3 regions of the Viridibacterium curvum genome follow, and region 2 is predicted to be linked to each of the others. Evidence: predicted binding sites of a transcription regulator. Region 2 holds the regulator's gene; each other region holds the start of a gene.
What was found. The regulator HrcA, encoded in region 2, represses chaperone genes, less so after heat shock. The targets are predictions, from matches to a motif close to TNTTAGCACTCNNNGNCNNNGAGTGCTAANA.
Positions count from the first base shown of each region.

Region 1: rpoH (RNA polymerase sigma factor RpoH) is a predicted target of HrcA. The motif match lies at 4,061-4,091, and genes of this name have one in related genera.
Region 3: groES (co-chaperone GroES) is a predicted target of HrcA. The motif match lies at 2,674-2,704, and genes of this name have one in related genera.

Region 1 is NZ_BAABLD010000015.1:94,006-101,931, forward strand. It holds gene ABEA02_RS15755 (dienelactone hydrolase family protein) at 1-1,127, shown strand, start outside; gene ABEA02_RS15760 (cell division ATP-binding protein FtsE) at 1,237-1,902, shown strand; gene ftsX (permease-like cell division protein FtsX) at 1,899-2,795, shown strand; gene ABEA02_RS15770 (patatin-like phospholipase family protein) at 2,914-3,918, shown strand; gene rpoH (RNA polymerase sigma factor RpoH) at 4,140-5,015, shown strand; partial or broken gene ABEA02_RS20190 (pectate lyase family protein) at 5,209-5,448, shown strand; gene ABEA02_RS15780 (hypothetical protein) at 5,469-5,663, opposite strand; gene ABEA02_RS15785 (SCO family protein) at 5,927-6,514, opposite strand; gene cyoE (heme o synthase) at 6,511-7,401, opposite strand; gene ABEA02_RS15795 (COX15/CtaA family protein) at 7,382-7,926, opposite strand, start outside.
Region 2 is NZ_BAABLD010000002.1:423,061-428,285, reverse strand. It holds gene recN (DNA repair protein RecN) at 52-1,710, opposite strand; gene ABEA02_RS03190 (NAD kinase) at 1,745-2,641, opposite strand; gene hrcA (heat-inducible transcriptional repressor HrcA) at 2,735-3,763, shown strand; gene ABEA02_RS03180 (hypothetical protein) at 3,777-4,508, shown strand; gene hemH (ferrochelatase) at 4,550-5,225, shown strand, end outside.
Region 3 is NZ_BAABLD010000007.1:240,341-248,266, forward strand. It holds gene ABEA02_RS07365 (porin) at 1-463, shown strand, start outside; gene groL (chaperonin GroEL) at 605-2,242, opposite strand; gene groES (co-chaperone GroES) at 2,296-2,586, opposite strand; gene ABEA02_RS07380 (winged helix-turn-helix transcriptional regulator) at 3,002-3,391, opposite strand; gene ABEA02_RS07385 (alpha/beta fold hydrolase) at 3,558-4,586, shown strand; gene ABEA02_RS07390 (SDR family oxidoreductase) at 4,630-5,388, shown strand; gene ABEA02_RS07395 (hypothetical protein) at 5,438-5,692, opposite strand; gene ABEA02_RS07400 (hypothetical protein) at 6,400-6,732, opposite strand; gene ABEA02_RS07405 (hypothetical protein) at 6,731-7,789, shown strand; gene ABEA02_RS07410 (alpha/beta hydrolase) at 7,922-7,926, shown strand, end outside.

The sequences.
Region 1 (7,926 bases), on a different contig from region 2:
TGCTCGGTGGCCTGCTTGCCATGAGCCTTGTCCCATCGGCCCCGGCTGCCGACACCGACTTCCAGACCACCGGCATCCAGCACAACATGCCGGCTTTCTACGAATCGCTGAAGTCGCGACTCGACTTCCGCATGGCCTGGAACCCCAAGATCAAGGATCTGAGCGCCTGGCGCAAGGCCGGTCGCGACAAGATGTGGGAACTGACCCTGCAGTTGCCTGACAGGACGCCTTTCAATGCCGTCGTGCTCGACGAGCAGGATCGCGGCAGCTATGTCGCCCGCAAAGTCGTCTTCAACCTCACGGCCGACAGCCGCGTCCAGGCCCTGATGCTGGTGCCCAAGGGCAAAGGCCCCTTCCCCGCCGCGCTGATGCTGCACGACCACGGCTCGAAGTTCGACATCGGCAAGGAAAAGCTGATCGAGACCTGGGGCAACGACGCCCGGCTCGAATCGTCGAAGGCCTGGGCAAAGCGCTTCTTCAGCGAGAAATTCCCCGGCGACGAGCTCGCCAAGCGCGGCTACGTCGTACTGGCGCATGACGCGCTGGGCTGGGGCGACCGCGCTGCACTGACCTTCGACATTCAGCAAGCCGTCGCCGCCAACAGCCTTAATCTGGGCACTTCGCTGGCCGGCATCATGGCGCTCGAAGATGCGCGCGCAGCCGAATTCCTCGCCGCGCAGACCGAAGTCGACAAGAAGCGCGTCGCGGCCATCGGTTTCTCGATGGGCGCTTTCCGCGCCTGGCAGGTTGCTGCCCTGTCGGACGCCGTAACCGCGGGTATCGTGGTGAACTGGATGGCCACCACGCAAGGCCTGATGGTGCCGGGCAACAACCAGCTCAAGGGGGCGTCTGCCTGGAACATGCTGCACCCTGGCGTGCTGCGTTACCTCGACTTCCCCGATGTGGCGAGCCTCGCCGCCCCCAAGCCGATGCTGTTCTTCGCGGGTGAGAAGGACGCGCTGTTCCCGGTCGACGCGGTCAACGCGTCGTACGACAAGATGCGCAAGGTGTGGGGGGCCTGGAAGGCCGACAACAAGTTCGACGCACGCATGCTGCCTGGTGCCCACGAATTCGTTGCCGACACCCAAAGCGCTGCTTACGACTGGCTGGACAAGCAGTTCAAGTAAGAAAGCCATCCGCCACGCGACAAGGGCCTGCCGTGCAGGCCCTTTGTCTTGGCGGGCACATTACAATGCGCGCTCGCCTTGAGCCCGGCTTGTCGCCAGCCTTTCTTTCATGATCCAGTTCGACCACGTCAGTAAGACCTACCCCGGTGGCCACACGGCACTGGACGAGCTCACGCTGGATATCCGCCACGGTGAGCTGCTGGTGCTCGCTGGCCACTCGGGCGCCGGCAAGAGCACCCTGCTAAAGCTCGTCGCCGCACTCGAATCACCGAGCAGTGGCCGCGTGATGGTCAATGGCCTCGACGTAGGCCGCATGCGCCAATCACAGATCCCCTACCTGCGCCGCAGCCTGGGCCTGGTGATGCAGGAACATCGCCTGCTGATGGATCGCAGCGTGCTCGACAATGTCATGCTGCCGCTGCAGGTCTCGGGTGAGATCGCGCGTACCTCGAAGCGCGAGGCAATCACACGCGCCAGCGTGGCGCTCGAAAAGGTGGGCCTGTCGGGCTTCGAGAAGGCCCTGCCGGTGACGCTCTCCGGTGGCGAGCAACAACGCGTTGCCATCGCGCGCGCCATCGTCAACCGGCCCAGCATCCTCATTGCCGACGAGCCGACCGCTCACCTCGACCCGGCGTATGCACGTGACATCGCAGCACTGTTTCGCAGCTTCCATGCCGCAGGCGTCACGCTGATCCTTGCCACCCACGACGACACGCTCTACTCGCCCTATGGCGCACGACGCATCGAGCTCGCCCACGGAAAGCTGATGCAATGAGCGAACATCTGGACGCTCTTCAGCAAGCCATCCGCCGGCTCGTCAGCAAGCCGCTGACGGCCTTGCTGTCGGCGCTCGTGGTAGCCATTGCACTGACCCTGCCGGCACTGGGCTGGGCTCTCGTCGAGAACCTCGCTGGCCTGGCACATGGCATGACCGGTGAGCCCGAGATCAGCCTGTTCCTGAAGCACGAAATCACGGGCGACGCGACGCGCGCCGTCGAACAGAAGCTGCGCAACAACCCGCAGATCGCTCGCGTACGCTTCGTACCGCGCGATCAAGCCTTGCAGCAGCTGGCCGCACGCGGGGGCTTCGGTGACGTAACGGGTGCCCTGCTCGACAACCCCCTGCCCGATGCATTCGTGCTCGAACCGCGCGATGACAGCCCTGCCAGCTTCAAAGCCCTGCAGGCAGAGCTTTCGGCCATGCCTGAAACCGCGCTGGTTCAGCTCGATGCCGAATGGGTCGAACGTCTCGCTGCCATCGTACAGCTGGGACGCAGCGCAAGCCTGACGCTGGCACTGCTGCTGGGCACGGCGCTGGTAATCGTCACCTTCAACACTTTGCGCCTGCAGATCCTCACGTTGCGGCACGAGATCTCGGTAAAGTTGCTGCTCGGCGCCACGCGCCCGGCGGTGCGCCGGCCCTTCCTCTACTTCGGCCTGCTGCAGGGCCTGCTGGGTGGTCTGCTGGCCTGGGGGCTGGTGACGCTGCTGCTGCGGTTGCTGGCACCCGCCATCGAAGCGCTGGCCCGCACCTACAGCGTCACGCTCAGCCTGCAAGGGCCGGACGCACTGCAGACCGGCTGCCTGTTGGCCTTCACGGCCTTGCTGGGCTGGCTGGGTGCGGCCATCTCGGTGCGCCGCCACGTGCAGGATGGCCTGGTCGACTGAGCCCGCCAGCGCTGGGCACAAACCCATAGGGGCGCTTTTCTTGCAGCGCAACAGAGTCGCGCCATAATGGCTGGCGTAACGCGCAAGCACGTACATTGCACCCGCCCCGGGAGACTCCATGGAACCACTCAAACTCGCCATTGCCTGTCAGGGCGGCGGTAGCCACTGCGCCTTCGGAGCCGGCGTACTGATCGAGTTGCTGTCACGCATCGACGCTGAAGGCCTGTTGCCTTACAACGGCCAGCGCTACCGCATCGTCTCGCTGGCCGGCACCTCGGGCGGCGCCATCAATGCACTGATTGCCTGGCTGGGCCTGACGCATCCCGTCGGCCCCGAGATCGGTCGCCGCGCACTGACCGACTTCTGGCACGACATGTCGGCCCACTCGGTCGGCGACATGTTCAACAACTTCTTCACCGTGCAGTCACAACGCCTGCGCGAGGTGCTGCCACATGTCGAAAGTGCTCCCAACGTGCTGTCGCGCTGGGCTCAGGAACGCATTCTGGAGCTCCTGCAGAAGTACGTACCCTTCGAGACCCTGCCCTCAATGCTGGGCCCGCACACCCCGAAGCTTCTGATCGGCGCCGCCAATGTTCTGACGGGTCAGGCACACGTCTTCCGTGCCGGGCCGCAGCGCGCGCCGCGTGCCATCGAAGTCCTGGCCTCGACGGCCGTCCCGAACCTCTACAACGCCGTGGATGTCGACGGACAGCCCTACTGGGATGGTCTTTTGTCGCAAAACCCGCCGGTGCGCAACCTGCTGTCGGGCTGCGACCTCGATGAAAAGCCGGACGCGATCTGGCTGTTGCGCATCAACCCGCGCGAGCATTCGGGCATTCCGCAGCGTCTGGCCGACATCACGGACCGCCAGAACGAGATGGCTGGCAATCTGGCGCTGGAGCAGGAAATGTTCTTCATCCGGCAGGTCAACAAGTGGCTGGAGCAAGGCGTGCTCGACAGCAGCGGCTTCAAACCCGTGGTGTGGCAGGAGATCGTGCTGGACGCCAAAGGCGACAACGGCGATTCACTGGACTACGCTTCCAAACTCGATCGCGACCCGGTTTTCATCGAGGGCCTTATCGCCTTGGGGCGCGAAGAGGCACGTGCTTTTCTGGGCCCCTGAAGCAGCCGGCCCGGCCTCGGGGTACTCAAGCCCGCTGCGATGATGCCGATAGACCTGCGCTATGGATTGCGAGATCCATTTGAAATCAGCGCCTTGCGTGCACACTTGACCCATGACGCGCGTGTCGGGAACTTAGACCCTTTGTTAGCACTCAATACATGCGAGTGCTAAAATCGTCTCACAGTGATGTTGCAGTCAACGGTTGCAGAGGGCTTCACACCATGACCACAAACGCTTTGTCCTTCCCGATGCCGAATGCGCTGGGCAGTATCGACCAGTACATTTCAGCCGCCAATCGCTTCCCCATGCTCACTGAAGAGCAGGAGCTGTCGCTGGCGCGTCGCCTGAAGCAGAACAACGATCTAGAAGCCGCACGCGCGCTGGTTCTGTCGCACCTCCGTCTGGTGGTGTCGATTGCCCGTAACTATCTCGGCTACGGCCTGCCTCACGCTGACCTGATCCAGGAAGGCAACGTCGGCCTCATGAAGGCCGTCAAGCGCTTCGACCCGGATCGTGGCGTGCGTCTCGTTTCCTTTGCCATGCACTGGATCAAGGCCGAAATCCACGAATACATTCTGCGCAACTGGCGTCTGGTAAAGATCGCCACGACCAAGGCACAGCGCAAGCTGTTCTTCAACCTGCGCAGCATGCGCAGCCAGAACGGCGAGGCACCGCACAACCTGACCCAGGATGAGGCCAGCGACATCGCGCAGAAGCTGGGCGTGAAGACCGAAGAGGTCTTCGAGATGGAATCGCGTTTCGCCGGTGGCGACGTGTCGCTGGAAGGCTCCGGCGACGACGAGGACGAACACCGCATCGCCCCGCTCGCCTGGCTGGCCGACTCGGCACCAGAACCTTCTGAAGAACTGGCAACGGCTCAACACGAGCGCCTGCAGGACGAAGGTTTGCGCAACGCACTGGCCAGCCTCGACGAGCGTAGCCGCGCCATCGTGCAACGCCGCTGGCTGATTGAAGATGGCGAGCTTGCGGCCACCCTGCACGAACTGGCCGCCGAGTATGGCGTGTCGGCCGAGCGCATCCGCCAGATCGAAGTGAAGGCGATGCAGAAGATGCGTGGTTTGCTATCGGCCAACTGAGCCCGATTCAGAAATGAACCACACAAGGCCGACACCCTGTCGGCCTTTTTTATCGCCCCAACCAGGCCGTTTGTCTCTGGCAAAAACAATAAAAACGCCGATTGACGCCTGACGACCACTCGAAAAACCAGACAAGCGACGCCAAGCCAATCGTTCTTGGTGGCGAAATAGTTCGGAGGGCAAACTCCAGAACACAAAGAACCCCGTAACCTGCCGCAGCGACACGAGCAATTGCGGCTGGTGGGATCTGCGCAACAACAACATCCTGTCACCGGCTGACTTCAAGACCTACAACATCACCTGGGGCTCGGTCGGCAGCGGCGAAAAGAATGCTGACGCGTGGACAACCACCGCTACATTCCCGAAAACGCTGACCTACACGTATGAGCCCGTCAGCGCACAGTGCGTCAAGGACAAGCTGCCGCTGTATGCAGGCGTTGGCAAAGGTGGCGCTCAACTGACAGCAGCGGCATGCGCGGGTAGTGCTTCTTCATCGAGCACCGCCTCGTCTGTAGCGTCGTCGCAATCGAGCAGCAAGGCATCATCCAGCGCAACATCGTCGCAGGCCAGCAGCGCAGCATCATCGAGTGTTGCAAGCTCATCAAGTAGCAGCGCATCCGCAGGTAGCGCCCCCGTCCTGTCCGGCACGGGTGATTACCCGACAGGGTTCAAGAAGTGCTCCGATGAAGGTGCAAGCTGCAAGCCCGCGAGCGGCACAGGCTGGGTCGCATTTGGCCGCAAGGGCAAGTGGGTGACCCAGTATGTCGGTGTCGGCAAGAGTATCGCCTGCACCGTTGCCGCATTCGGCTCGGATCCGGCCGGCAATCCGAACAAGTGCTCGTATCAGAACTGAGTTAGTGCCGCCGCAAGAAAATAGGCCAACCGCGCGGTTGGCCTATTTTTCCGAGCGCTCAGCGCCCTTGGAGCAACAGGGAGAGGTCTGCTGTCAGGCGTTCAGGTGTCTCTCCGTAGCGTACGAACAAACGCGCGCGACCCTTGGTGTCGAAGACGTAGAGTGCTGCGGTGTGATCGACGGTGTAACGCCCACTGGCAATGTCGCCGCGCTTCTCGAAGAAAACATTGAAAGCCTTGGTCACGGCGCGCGTCTGCGCTTCATCACCGCGCAGCGCCACAAAAGCGGGATTGAATGCCGCCGCGTACTTGCCCACCAGCTCGGACGTATCACGCTCCGGATCCACGGTGACGAACACGGTCTGCACACGCTTGCCGTCCTCGCCGAGGCGCTGGGTCACGTCAGCCATCAACGCCATACTGGTCGGGCAGGCGTCCGGGCATTGCGTGTAACCGAAGAACACGACAACGACCTTGCCCGCGAAATCGGCCATGCTGCGCGGCTTGCCACTGGCGTCGGGCAGATTGAGCGCCTTGCCGTAGTCCTGCCCGGTTATGTCGGTACTGTTGAACTGCAGCGGCTTGTTGTCGCACGCACTTAGCACAAGCGTCACACCGACGAGCAAGGCGGCAAGGCTGGCTCTCATTTCAGGTAGTGATCGACCAGCAGGGCCGCGAAAATCAGCGAGAGATACAGGATGGAGAAACGGAACGTGCGCTTCGCCAGTTCGTCGCTGTATTCGCGCAGCAGGCGCCAGGCATAGGCGATGAACACGGCGTTCAGCAGGATGGCGCTGGCGAGGTAGATCCAGCCCGACATCTGCGTTACGAAAGGCAACAACGTGACCGCAGTGAGGATGAAGGTATAGAGCAGCACCTGGAGGCGCGTGAACTCGGCACCGTGCGTAACGGGCAGCATGGGCAGGCCAGCGGCGGCATATTCCTTGGTGCGATAAAGCGCCAGCGCCCAGAAATGCGGCGGGGTCCAGGCGAAGATGATCAGGAACAGCAAACAGGCATCCGCCGACACATCGCCAGTGATGGCCGCCCAACCCAGCACGGGCGGCATGGCGCCCGATGCGCCACCAATGACAATGTTCTGTGGCGTGTAGGGCTTGAGCAGCAGGGTATAGATGACGGCGTAACCGACAAAGGTCGCCAGGGTCAGCCACATGGTGAGCGGGTTGACTGCGTGGTACAGCACCGACAACCCCGCCCCGCCCAGCACGGCAGAGAACAGCAGGGTCTCGGCTGTCGACAGCTCGCCGCGCGGCAGGGGGCGTGCGCGCGTGCGCGCCATTTTGGCGTCGATCTGCTGTTCAATGAGACAGTTGATCGCGGCCGCAGCGCCAGCGACGAAAGCGATACCCAACGTAGCCGCCAGCACAAGACCCGCAGGCGGCAGCCCCGTCGGCACAGCGAGGAACATGCCGATGATCGCGCAGAAAACGATCAGCGTATTGACGCGCAGCTTGGTCAGCGCGAGATAGGCGCGCAGACGCTGCACAGGTTGCTCAAGCAGCGAGCCGTTCATTCCAGATCCTTTCCATGTGCGCTCCGGCACGCACCCCGCGCAAGCGGAAATTGATCCCCACCAGCAGCATGACCAGCAGTGCGGCAACCGCGTTGTGGGCCACCGCTATCGCCAGCGGCAGGCTGAACACCACATTGGAGATACCCAGCGAAATCTGCAGGAGCACCGCGAATGCCAGCCCGAGCGCCAGACCACGCAGCTCTTCATAGCGCATCAGCCGCCATGCGAACATCAGCAGATAGGCACCAACGATGATGGCGCCCACACGATGCGCCCAGTGGATGGCGGTCATCGCCGCCGCCGGCAGGATTTCTCCCTCGGCCGTGCGGCCCAGCTCGCGGAACACGTGGAACGCATTCTCGAAATCCATGCCAGGTAGCCAGCTGTTCTGACAGGTCGGGAAGTCCGGGCACGCCAGCGCAGCATAGTTCGTCGAGACCCAGCCACCCAGCGCGATCTGCAACACCAGCAGCAACAAGGCACCACGCGCAAGGAGTGACAGGCTGAAACCGGCCGCGTGGCGTG
Region 2 (5,225 bases):
TGCAAATTCGTACAGTCAGCCCTGGGTGGCTGCGTTACTTGCTCGCGGGCCTCAACGCCCCAGCCCGAGCAGTTCGGCAGCATGGCTGCGTGTTGTTTCGGTGATGTTCACGCCGCCCAGCATGCGGGCGATCTCTTCAATGCGCCCCGCATCGTCGAGTACATCGAGGCGCGACAAGGTCACGCCGTCATGATTGTCCTTGGCGACTCGCCATTGCCAGTCCGCCTGTGCCGCCACCTGCGGCAGATGGGTCACACAAAGCACCTGGCGTGCCTGCCCCAGCTCGCCGAGGCGGCGCCCCACCATCTCAGCCACACGGCCGCCAATGCCCGCATCAACTTCGTCGAAAATCAAGGTGGGCACCGCCTGCGAGGCACTGGTTATCACCTGAATCGAGAGGCCGATACGTGACAACTCGCCACCCGAAGCCACCCTGGACAGCGGTTTGAGCGGCTGACTGGGATTGGCCGCCACCTGGAATTCGATTTTCTCCAGACCGGTTGCGGAACCTTCAGGTTCAGGAATCAGTGCGACTTCAAAACGGCCGCCCGCCATCGCAAGATCCTGCATGGCTGCCGTGACCTGTTCGCTCAGCAGACGCGCTGCACTTGCACGCTTCTCCGACAGCACACCGGCTTGCTTGCGGAACGCAGCCTCACACTGCTTCTCTCGTTCAGCCAGCGCAGCGGGGTCCGCCAGTGCGGTCAAGCTCTCAAGGCGCGTCCGGCTCTGCAGCAGCAGTTCCGACAGCTCTTCTGGCGGTACGCGGTACTTGCGCGAGGCAGAGACAATCGCGGAGATGCGTTGCTCGACCTCGACCAGTCGCGCTGGATCAAGCTCGACGCGATCACGATAACGGTTGAGTGCATGCCCGGCCTCATCTAGCCGGATGGCGGCTTCGTTGAGCAGCTCGGCAATGTCGCGAAGGCTGGCGTCATACTGAGCGAGCTCCGAGAGCTTCGCTGCCAGGCGTTCAGTCTCGCCCGCCAGCGGCATCTCGCCATCGGTAATCGCTTCGAGACTGCTGCTGACACCCTCGATGAGGCTGGCTGCGTGGGTCAGACGTGCATGCTCCTGGTTCAGCGGCTCCCACTCGTTGGCTGCGAAGGCCAACTCGTCGAGCTCTTTCACCTGAAAGCCGAGCATGTCCTGCTCGCGCTGCAGGCCGGCCTGTTGTTCAGCCGCCTCTGCACGCGCGCGACGAGCGTTGGCAAGCTCTTTCCACAAGCCACTGACTTCACGCGCCAGTGCGGTGATGCCGGCATGCGAATCGAGCAGGCCGCGTTGAGCATCCGCGCGCAGCAAAGCCTGGTGGGCGTGCTGACCATGGATGTCTGCGATGAACTCACCCAGCTCGCGCAGCTGCGTTGCCGTGGCCGGCATGCCGTTGATGTAGGCACGCGAGCGCCCCCCGCTGTCGACAACGCGACGCACGAGCAGCTCTTCGTCGGCATTGAAGTCCTGCGCCAGCAACCAGGGGCGTGCCGGCGAATCCGCTGCCAGATCGAACTCAGCGGCCAGATCCGCCTTCTCGCGCCCCGCGCGCACAACGCCGGCATCGGCGCGCTCACCCAGCAGCAACGAAAGGGCGTCAAGCAGGATGGACTTGCCAGCCCCGGTCTCGCCAGTCAGCGCACCGAAGCCCGGACGGAAGTCGAGCTCCAGACGGTCAACCAGAACGAAATCGGTGATCAGCAAACGACGCAGCATGGGGAGGCAGAAAGGCGAGAGTAGTGAAGGGAATTCAGGAAAAACTGGGGCTGGCGCTCCAGTGCAGCTTTTCGCGCAGCACGGCGAAGTAGCTGTAGTCAGCCGGGTGGATCAGGGTCACCGACTGCAGCGAGCGGCGCACCCTCACCACGTCGCCGCCACGCGCATCGAACGGCGCCTGGCCATCGAAATGGATGCGGGCGTCGTGCGGCGCCACCAGGGTGATCTCGACCACGCTGTCGTGCGACAAGGCAATCGGCCGATAAGTCAGCCCATGCGGACAGAGCGGCACCAGAACCATGCCGGCCAGCCGCGGATGCAGCAGCGGGCCATTGGCCGACAACGCGTACGCCGTCGACCCGGTCGGCGTGGCGACGATCATGCCGTCGGAACGTTGCGAGTAGATGTACTCCCCATCGACGACCAGCTCGAATTCGATCATGCGGCCGGTTTCTCCACGGCTGATGACCACGTCGTTGAGCGCAGTCGTCACCATCTTGCAGGCACCGTCTCGCAGCACCTCGGCTTCGAGTAGCACGCGGCGTTCGCGCAGGTACTGGCCGTCAAGGATCTCACCGAGACTGTCGAGCATGTTCTCGCGGCCCACATCAGTCAGGAAGCCCAGACGCCCCTGGTTCACCCCCACCAGCGGCACCGTGTGGGCACTGAGGCGGCGGGCCACGTTGAGCATCGTGCCGTCGCCACCAACGACCACCGCCAGCTCGGCCTGCTCGCCGATCTCTTCGTAGTTCAGCACCTGGGCGCCGCCGACACCGCCAACGACGCGCGCCGTCTCTTCATCGACGAGAACGGTCAGGCCACGCTTCTGCAGATAGGCTGACAGACGGCCCAAGGCTTCGGCTGCCTCGGCACTCTGGTATTTGCCGATCAGCGCGACGACCTGGAATTCCGGCGCGGGAGAGTTGTCCATACCCGAATTAAACCACATCGCCCGGTCGTCATTCCGGACTCGGCCGGCCGCAAACTCGCATAAAATGGACTCATCGACCCGTCTCCCGTGCCAATGAACCAGCAGCTCGACTCCCGCGCCCGCCTTCTGCTCAAGACCCTGGTGGAGCGCTACATCAGCGAGGGCCAGCCCGTCGGCTCACGTGCGCTGTCACGCCAGTCGGGTCTCGAACTGTCGCCGGCGACGATCCGCAACGTCATGGCCGACCTGGAGGACATGGGCCTTATCAGCAGCCCGCATACCTCCGCCGGTCGCATCCCGACCGCCCTTGGCTATCGCCTGTTCGTCGATAGCCTGCTGACTGTCAAGCCGCTCGGGCAGACCGAAGTGCGCGAGCTCGAAAGCCATATCCAGCCTGACGAGCCGCGTCGCGTCATTTCTGCCGCCTCCAACCTTCTGGCCGAACTGACCCAGTTCGCAGGTGTCGTCGTTGCGCCGCGCAAGGAGGCCGACAAGGTCCGCCAGATCGAATTCGTCAGCCTGTCGGAATCGCGCGTCCTGCTGATCATCGTGACCCTGTCGGGCGATGTGCAGAACCGCATCCTGCACACGCAGCGCCCTTACACGGCTTCAGAACTGACGACGGCCGCCAACTACCTCAATCATCACTGCGCGGGCCTCGCCTTCGGCGAAATGCTCGGCCGCTTGCGTGACGAGCTGGTTCAGCTGCGTTCCGACATGGTCGAGCTGATGACAGCCACCATCAACGCCGGCAGCCAGGCGCTGGAAGACCAGCAGGGCTACGTCATCTCCGGGGAGCGTCACCTGCTGGAGGTGAACGATCTGTCGTCCGACATGGGACGATTGCGCGAGCTGTTCCGGCTGTTCGAGCAGAAATCCGGTCTGGTCTCCCTGCTCGACCTCTCGAACAAGGCCGACGGCGTGCAGATCTTCATCGGCGGCGAATCCGGCATCAACTCGCTGGACGAATGCAGCGTAATCACTGCGCCATACGAGGTCGATGGCCAGATCGTCGGCACGGTCGGCGTCATTGGCCCGACACGCATGGCGTACGAGCGCGTCATTCCCATCGTCGACATCACAGCGCGGCTGCTCAGCAGTGCGCTGTCGCATCAGTCCTGAGGTGCGCCAGGCCGTGACCCGACTGCCAGCCCTGCTCTTCACTGCCCTACTCCTGGCCGTCAGTGCCTCCGCCGGGGCACAAACGCTTTATCGCTGTGGCAACACTTACCAGGACAAGCCCTGCCAGGGCGAACCGGGCCGTGTCGTTGTCGAAGGCAGTTCCGCACCGGCAGTCAGTAGCGCCCCCGCCAAACCTGTTGATGAGTTCTGTCGCAAGCAGGGTCAGACAGCCGCAGAATTCCGCTGGGAGAAGGAAGGCGGGCGCACGATTGACCAGCAGCTGGCGCGCGACCCGGCCAACGAAGCTTTCGCCCGCTACGTCTATGCCAAGCGCGGTTCGGCCCACGAAGTGCGCCGCATCGTTGAACGCGAGTGCATGGACACCGGCGAGCGCAAGACCCAATCCGGCCCCTCCGCCAGCGCCGGAGCGGGCGGCTTCATCGCCGCCCAGCCACGCAGCGTGGTGCAGACATCGTCAGCCTCGAGCAGCGAAGAGAGCACCGAGCCGCGCCGTGGTGGTGGCATCACACGTGAGGATCGTCTGCAGACGCCCAACCGCAACATCGACGAAACCTTCTGCCGCTCACTCTTCGACCGCGAGAAAAAGCTGATCGAGCAACAGATGCAGTACGGAGCCAAACCTGTGCCGGAGAGCATCAAGCAGCAGCTGCGTGAAGTAGCCGATCTGCGCAAGACCGCCAACTGCACCGGCACGCCTTTCGACCCTCCGACCAACAGACGCTGACCCTCTACCGGCCTGCAGCCTCAATGGCCTGACCCGACCTGATGCCCTATCTCACCGAACCCTCGATCGCTCACGACCGTCCGCCCAGCATCGGCATCCTGCTGATCAACCTCGGCACCCCTGACGAACCCACCCCTGCAGCAGTCAAGCGCTACCTCAAGGAATTCCTCTCCGACCCGCGCGTCGTCGAGATTCCTCGCGCGCTGTGGTGGCTGATCCTCAACGGCATCATCCTCAATACGCGCCCCAAAGCTTCAGCCGAAAAGTACGCCAAGGTGTGGGGCAAGGACGGCTCGCCGCTGCGTGTACATACCGAGAAACAGGCCAAGCTGCTGCAGGGCTACTACTCGCAGGGCGCGCAGGCCAATGTCGTCGTCGAATATGCCATGCGCTATGGCTCGCCGGACGTGGCTTCCGCCATCCAGAAGCTCAAGGCGCGCGGCTGCACGCGCATCCTGGCGGTGCCCCTCTACCCGCAATACGCCGCCAGCACGACGGCCAGCGCAGTCGACGCCATTGGCGCCGCTTATGCACAGCTACGCAACCAGCCCGAGCTGCGCATCGTGCGCAACTTCCACGACCACCCCGGCTACATCAGCGCCCTCGCCAGTAGCGTGCAGGCGCACTGGCAGAGCAATGGCCGTGGCGAGCTGCTGGTCATGAGCTTTCACGGCGTGCCGAAGTTTTCGCTCGACAAGGGTGACCCGTATTTCTGCG
Region 3 (7,926 bases), on a different contig from region 2:
CAAATATTCATCGGGTAGCCTGGTGTGGGCCATCGGTTTGCTGGGCGTCGAATTCGCGGCTCAGGATGTGCGTGTCGACGACGGTGTCAACGACCCGACCAAGGAGAATGCATGGCAGCTGGGGGCCAACTACAACTTCGGTTTCATGAAACTGTTTGCGCTGTATTCGCGCACCAGTGATCGTTGCCTTGCGTCTCCAGACCGGAATTGCGGCAACCATGTCAGAAGTGACAACCGCTCAGTAGGCGCGTCGGTCCCGGCAGGGCCGGGCAATATCCTTTTCCAGTACGGCTATTCCAAGGCGGAAGGCGAAGCCATCGAACGCCGCCACACCATCACGAGTGCCGCTTACGTGTATTCGTACGACAGCAATATCGACATCTACGTCATCGGCATGGATGACCGCGTACAGGATCTGACTGTCGGGCAGAGTGCGGCAGCAGGGGTGCGCGTCAAGTTCTGAGATGCTTTCTTGATGTATTGGCCATCAATCAATAATCACCAATAAAACAAAACCCCGCCGAGGCGGGGTTTTGTTTTTGATACAGATCTACCGGGCTCAGGCCGCGCAGTAAATGCCTGTGCGACCCGGGGCGAAAGGGCATTACATGCCCATGCCACCCATGCCGCCCATGTCAGGCATGCCGCCAGCGGCCGGCTTGTCTTCCGGCAGCTCGCCGACCATGCAGTCGGTGGTCAGCACCAGGGCAGCCACCGAAGCGGCGTTCTGCAGTGCCGTGCGGGTCACCTTGGCGGGGTCCAGCACGCCCATTTCGACGAGGTCACCGTAGGTGCCGTTCGAAGCGTTGTAGCCGAAGTTGCCCGAGCCTTCGAGCACCTTGGCGATGACGACGGAGGGCTCGTCACCGGCGTTGGCGACGATCTGGCGCAGCGGCTCTTCAATGGCACGCAGCACGATCTTGACGCCAGCGTCCTGATCGGCGTTGTCGCCCTTGATGTTGCCAGCAGCAGCGCGGGCACGCAGCAGTGCCACACCGCCACCGGCCACGACGCCTTCTTCGACGGCTGCGCGGGTTGCGTGCAGGGCGTCTTCAACGCGGGCCTTCTTTTCCTTCATCTCAACTTCGGTGGCAGCGCCAACCTTGATCACGGCCACACCGCCGGCCAGCTTGGCCTTGCGCTCTTGCAGCTTTTCGCGGTCGTAGTCGGAGGTCGATGCTTCGACCAGTGCGTCGATCTGGGCCACACGTGCCTGGATCGCATCAGCCTTGCCGTTGCCGTCGATGATGGTGGTGTTTTCCTTCTCGACTTCGATGCGCTTGGCTTGGCCGAGGTCGGCCAGCGTAGCCTTTTCGAGCGACAGGCCGACTTCTTCGGAGATCACCTGGCCACCGGTCAGGATGGCGATGTCTTCCAGCATGGCCTTGCGACGATCGCCGAAGCCCGGTGCCTTCACGGCAACGGTCTTCAGGATGCCGCGGATGTTGTTCACCACGAGGGTGGCGAGGGCTTCGCCATCGACGTCTTCAGCGATGATCAGCAGCGGACGGCCCGACTTGGCGACTTGTTCCAGCACCGGCAGCAGGTCACGGATGTTCGAGATCTTCTTGTCGAAGAGCAGCACGAACGGGTTGTCCAGAGCGGCGATTTGCTTTTCCGGGTTGTTGATGAAGTAGGGCGACAGGTAGCCGCGGTCGAATTGCATGCCTTCGACGACGTCCAGCTCGTTGTCCAGCGACTTGCCGTCTTCAACGGTGATGACGCCCGACTTGCCGACCTTGTCCATCGCGTTGGCGATGATGTCGCCGATGGAGCTGTCGCTGTTGGCGGAGATCGAACCGACTTGTGCGATTTCCTTGTTGGTGGTGGTGGGCTTGGCGGCCTTCTTCACTTCGGCGACGAGGGCTGCAACAGCCTTGTCGATGCCGCGCTTCAGGTCCATCGGGTTGTGACCCGACACGACCAGCTTCATGCCTTCGCGCACGATGGCCTGTGCCAGCACGGTCGCGGTGGTGGTGCCGTCACCGGCGTTGTCGGAGGTCTTGGAAGCCACTTCCTTGACCATCTGCGCGCCCATGTTCTCGAACTTGTCCTTCAGCTCGATTTCCTTGGCGACGGAGACACCGTCCTTGGTCACGGTGGGGGCGCCGAAGCTGCGCTCGAGCACCACGTTGCGGCCCTTGGGACCCAGGGTGACCTTGACGGCATTGGCGAGGATGTTGACGCCGGTGACGATCTTGGTACGTGCGTCGTCGCCGAACAGAACTTGTTTAGCTGCCATGTTTCATGACTCCAGAAAGATTGAGGAATTCTTGGGTGCGTACGAGGCGCGGATTACTTTTCAATCACGGCGAGGATGTCTTCCTCGCGGGCGACCAGCACTTCTTCGCCATTGACCTTGACGGACTGGCCGGCGTACTTACCGAACAGCACGCGGTCGCCGACCTTCACGTCGAGCGGGCGGACGCTGCCGTTTTCGAGGATCTTGCCCTTGCCCACGGCGATGACTTCGCCTTGATCGGGCTTTTCACCAGCGCTGTCGGGGATAACGATGCCGCTGGCGGTGGTGCGCTCAGCTTCGATGCGCTTGATGATCACGCGGTCGTGCAGGGGACGAATGCTCATTTCTACTCCTGAAATAAGGGTAAGCACTTGATTAAAAAGAGAACGCGAGGCGTTTTCCAGAAAACGGGAGGAGGCGTACAGATGAATTGTTAGCACTCAACTCCGGCGAGTGCTAATGGTAGGTGCGGCACTGCGGTAATTCAAGGGGCACACAAACGGAAATTTGCTGTCGTTCGACGCCCAGATTGAGCGTTCTGTCGCTCAGATCGATAGCGCAGCCCAACAGATAGCGGGCCTCTCGTGGCCACGAGTACGGACATGCGGCCGCTCCAGGCACGACCAAACAGTTCCACCGTTCGATCGTGCCTGCTCAGTGCCCTGCAGCAGGGGGCATACCCCGCTAGCGGCATGTCGAGCCTTTTGTGAGGTGTGACAGTGAAGCCGCAGAGAGTTCGGGTGATGCCCGCTCGCGAGGCTAATCGCGAATCTGCGGTGCGATGAACTGCTCAGGCAGCATGGTGCCCGGTAAGTGCTTGAGCCCCCACCGTCCCATCTCTTCCAGCACCGGCCCCAGATCAGCACCTTTGCGGGTGATGAAGTATTCGGCGCGCGGCGGATTCTCCTGGTAGAGCTCCTTCTTTACCAAGCCGGCCGCTTCGAGGCGTTTCAGACGCTCGGCCAGAATATTGGTCGGTATTGCTTCCGGCGACTCCTGAAACTCCCCATAGCGCCGCTTGCCTGCCATCAGCAGGTCCCGCACCACGAGCAAGGTCCATTTGTCGCCCACGATGTCCAGGACGTTAGCGATCGGGCAGGTAGAGCGATAGCCCTCGACGCAGGAGTTTTTGTGGGGCGATTTCATCATGTCGCCGATCCTAAGCACGTAGCTTGTTTTTTGCAAGTGACGTCTGTACGATGTGACTTGTAAAAAGCAAGTTACTCGTGCGTCAGGTGACTTGCAAAATGCAAGTTGTCGGTCCGGTATTCGGGCCGCAGCCGAAGCCATTGGCGCAAAACCAAGGAGCTAACCCATGAAAGATGCAGTTTCCAAAGCGCGGGCAACGCTTGCCCAATCCACCCAACCCGTTGAGCAAGGCCAGCTGGAGTCGCCATCACGTCGTCAGGCCCTCAGTGCAGGTGCTGCAGTTGCGGCGGTGTTTTCCGTTGCCTGGCCCCACGCTGTAAATGCGCAGGCTGGCCGCAACTCGGACGTCCGTTCCGCAACCGCAACGACACGGTTTGTAGAAGTCGGGGGGCGTAAGCTCGCTTACCGTTCAGTGGGCTCTGGCAAGCCCATCGTCTTGTGCAATCGTTTCCGGGGAGTGCTGGGCCTGTGGGACCCCGCCTTCATCGACGCACTCGCCGCACAGGGCTTTCAAGTCGTTACCTTCGACTATTCGGGACTCGGGCTGTCGACCGGCGAGAGGAGCTACAACCCGGCTGCCATGGTGAAAGACGCCAAGGATCTTGTGGATGCACTGGGTCTGAAGGACGTGGTCATTGCGGGCTGGTCCATCGGCGGCATCGTCGCGCAAATCTATATGGCGATGTTCGGGCAAGACGTCAGCCACGTTGTCCTGCTGGCAACGACGCCACCCGGCAAGCTGGTCAAGCAGGCCGAACAGCTGTTCTACGATGCTGCGGCAGTACCCGGCATCAGTCTGGACAACTTCACCACAATTTTCTTTGAGCCTGCAGATGAGGGCAGTCGCGCGGCTTCGAAGCGTTCATTCGATCGAATCATGGCGCAGAAGATTGCGCGCAGCCCTGATGTACCCGCCGATTGGGCGATCAGCCAGATAGGCACGACGCCGCGCAATCCTGTCTTTCCGGCTGACGAGATCCTGAACGTCTTGAGGACCACCAAGACACCCATCCTGCATCTGGGGGCTGATCACGACATCATTTTCCCGATCGAGAACTGGTACGCCCTCAACGGCCAGTTGCCGACCTTGAGCCTGATCACCTATCCGAGAGCAGGTCATGGGCCGCATCACCAACATCCGGAGTCGGCTGCTGCGCAGATAGCCGCATTCATCGCAAGTACGCGCAAGGCCTGATCGCAGGACTCGCCAGACCTCAACAACTTACAAAGGACACATCATGAAACTCGACGGCAACACCATTCTTGTTACAGGCGGCGGCTCAGGCATCGGCCGCGGCCTGGCCGAGGCTTTCCATCAGCGTGGCAACAAAGTCATCATCGCCGGGCGCCGAAAGGCTTTGCTCGACGAAGTTGTAGCAGCCAACCCTGGCATGGAAGCCATTGAACTGGATATTGCAAACCCGGCCAGCATCCAGTCTGTCGCTCAAACCCTCATTGCCCGCTACCCGACTCTGAATGTGCTGGTGAATAATGCCGGTATCATGCCTTTCGACAACGCGGCCGGGCAGATCGACGAGGCGAGCGCACGTCGACTCATCGATACCAACGTGCTTGGGCCCATTCTGTTGAGCTCTGCGCTGATCGAGCATCTGAAGCGCCAACCGCGAGCAACGATCATCTACAACACATCGATCCTGGCCTACGTACCACTGGCCCCGAGCGCAGTGTATTCAGCCACCAAAGCGGCGCTGCATTCCTACGCACTGTCACAACGCTTCATGCTGCGCGAAACAAACGTCACCGTGCAGGAAATCGCACCTCCTTGGGTGGATACCGATCTCATCAAAAAGAGCGGAGATCCGCGCGCCATGCCGGTTGATGCATTTATCGCGCAGACAATGGAGGGGCTTGCCACTGAAATCCCCGAGGTTGTCGTCGAGGCGGTCCGTCCGCTGCGAGCCAATCCCGGTCCCGGCGAGCACGCATTGATCAACGCATTCAACGCAGAGCTGGTCGCGAATCCGCCTCCGATGTAAGGCTGCAATGGGCAATGCATGCCGCTGACTTCCTTTGGTTCTTTTGCGGTCAGGCTTCTTCGCCCAGGAAGCCGCCGCTCGGGTGATCCCACTGCCTGGCATACAGACCGCCCTGGGCGAGCAGGAGGTCCATCGCGGCGATGGTCGACAGGCGGTGGGCAATAGTGATCACGGCCTTGCTTTGCATGAGGCTGTAGAAGCTGTGCCGGGTAGCGGCTTCGACTTCCGAGTCGAGTGCGCTGGTCGCTTCGTCGAACCGCAGGATGAGCTCGATTTCTGCATTACGCTGGCAATCGTTAACCAACGTAGCAGCATTTGTCAGCGATTTTCAGTTTCCGCGCTTCAATGACGCTATGCGCAGAACAACCGGCATACCTATCCTGGACCTCGCCACCACGATTGTTGAATTTTTGATGCGTCGAGAGGCGATAGTTGTCACCAAATTCCAGATAGTGCAACGGCTGCGGGAGGCGTTGGTAGCCAGCGAATTGGACGACGCCACTGCTGCCCTTGTGGGGCGCACGATCAGCAGCCTTTTTGCGCAGAAGATACTGACAAAGATCGACACTGGCCATTAGCAACCGTCGGATCACTCGCCGACTTAATTGCGCTACGAAGCAGGAAGCTGTTTCCCGCATGTATTTCTCTGAAGCTCCCTCCGCGCAGGGTTAATACTCTCGGTCTGAGTGGAGCAGACAAAGAGAACTCTCACGTAACGCGACTCGTCAGGATGGTTTTTGTGGTGAGAGTCTTTTCGAGTTGTTGATTGATTCGATTTTCTACGCTCGCAATGGGTGGCGAACAACATTTGCAGGGGCTCGTATGGACTGCGAGAGGCAACACACGTGGGTGCGTGGGCTTGTCAAGCGCTTTGGCGGTGCGGGAGGCGGCCGTTTGTGCGGGACAGCCGGCGGCATGTTGGTGCCGCTGACCGCACATCTGCTCTGCAAAAGCATTGGCACCTGAATGACTTGAGCCAGCCTGCGTGGACTTGCACCATCGAGGTTTACTCTATTTTTCGTGGGATGCCATGCCTGCCATGAAGCCTTGCCGTGTTCTCGCCAGCCTCTTGCCTGTAGTACTGACGGGGCTTCTCTTTGCATGCGGGGGCGGCGGCGGTGGTACCTCCAGTGCGGCCGCCAGCAGCGTGACCAGCACCAGCAGCACCAGCAGCGCCAGCAGCAGCGCGGCGAGCAGTGTGACGAGCAGCGCGGCGAGCAGTGTGGCGAGCAGTGTGGCGAGCAGTGTGGCGTCCAGCGCCTCGTCGGCCTCGGTGCAATCGTCTTCGGTCAGCAGTGCGTCATCGTCGACCGCGACACAGGCCTGTTCAGTCACGAACTTCATGGGGCGCAGCCAGTTGCTGGTGGGCGCCTCGATGACCGACACCACAGCGGCAGCCGCACCGTTCGATGCGCGTTACCTCTATCTCGCCGGGGGCGTGCGTCCGGCAGGCACCTGCACCAGCAGTTGCTCGTCGGCGTGCGGCAACTGGTGGGGCTGCTGGCAGGACCCGGCTCAGGCGCCGGGGCAATATGTGCTGTGGCACCTCAACAACACCGCTTCCGCAACCTGGCAGGGTGCCTCGCGCCCGCAGATCCCGGTCATCACCTATTACGAGCAGTTGCACAGCTCGGGGCTGGGCGAAGGCGCCGCGCAACTGGGCGCGCTCAACGATGCGGCGCAGCTCGGGCGCTATCTCGATGACTGGCGCTTCCTGCTGCAGACCATAGGCAGCAAGACGGCGATCCTGCACGTCGAGCCCGATCTGTGGGGCTATGTGCGCCAGCAGAACAGCAACCCCTCGCTGGTGCCCACCAAGGTCAAGAGCGCCAATGCAACGGACTGCAGCACGCAGGAAGACAGCGCGGCCGGCTTTGCCCGCTGCATGATTGCGATGGCGCGCAAATACGCACCAAACGTCAAGGTGGGGCTGCACGCCTCGCCGTGGACCTATACCTCCAGCGGCGACGCCACCAGCCTGGGCAACTTCATGAAGGCGCTGGGCGCTGATCAGGGTGACTTCATCGTCACCGATCCGTCTGACCGCGACGCGGGCTACTACGACAGCCTTGGCCAGAATCGCTGGTGGACCGACACCACGGCGGCGCAATATCTTGCGTGGAGCAAGACCTTGTCCGAGACGGTCGGCAAACCCTCGATCATGTGGCAGATCCCGCTGGGCAACATGTCGCAGAACAACACCACGAACCACTGGAAGGACAACCGCGTCGACTATCTCTTCGCCAACTTGCCGCAGGTGGCCAGCGCGCACATCGTGGCCTTGCTGTTCGGCGCGGGGGAGGGACAGCAGACCACGCCCGAGACCGACGGCGGCAACCTGATTGCCCGCACCAAGGCGAACTGGCAGGCGGGTGGCACGCCGCTCTGCGTGGCGCCCTGAGCACACCTGCGCAGCACGCATGAGGGGGCGATGCCCCCTCTGCGGCACCGCTGCCGGTGAAGACTTCCGACAGGCCTGTCGCTATGCTGCGCTGTGCCCCGAGAGGGGGCGTTGCGCTCACGGGAGGCAGGCATGGG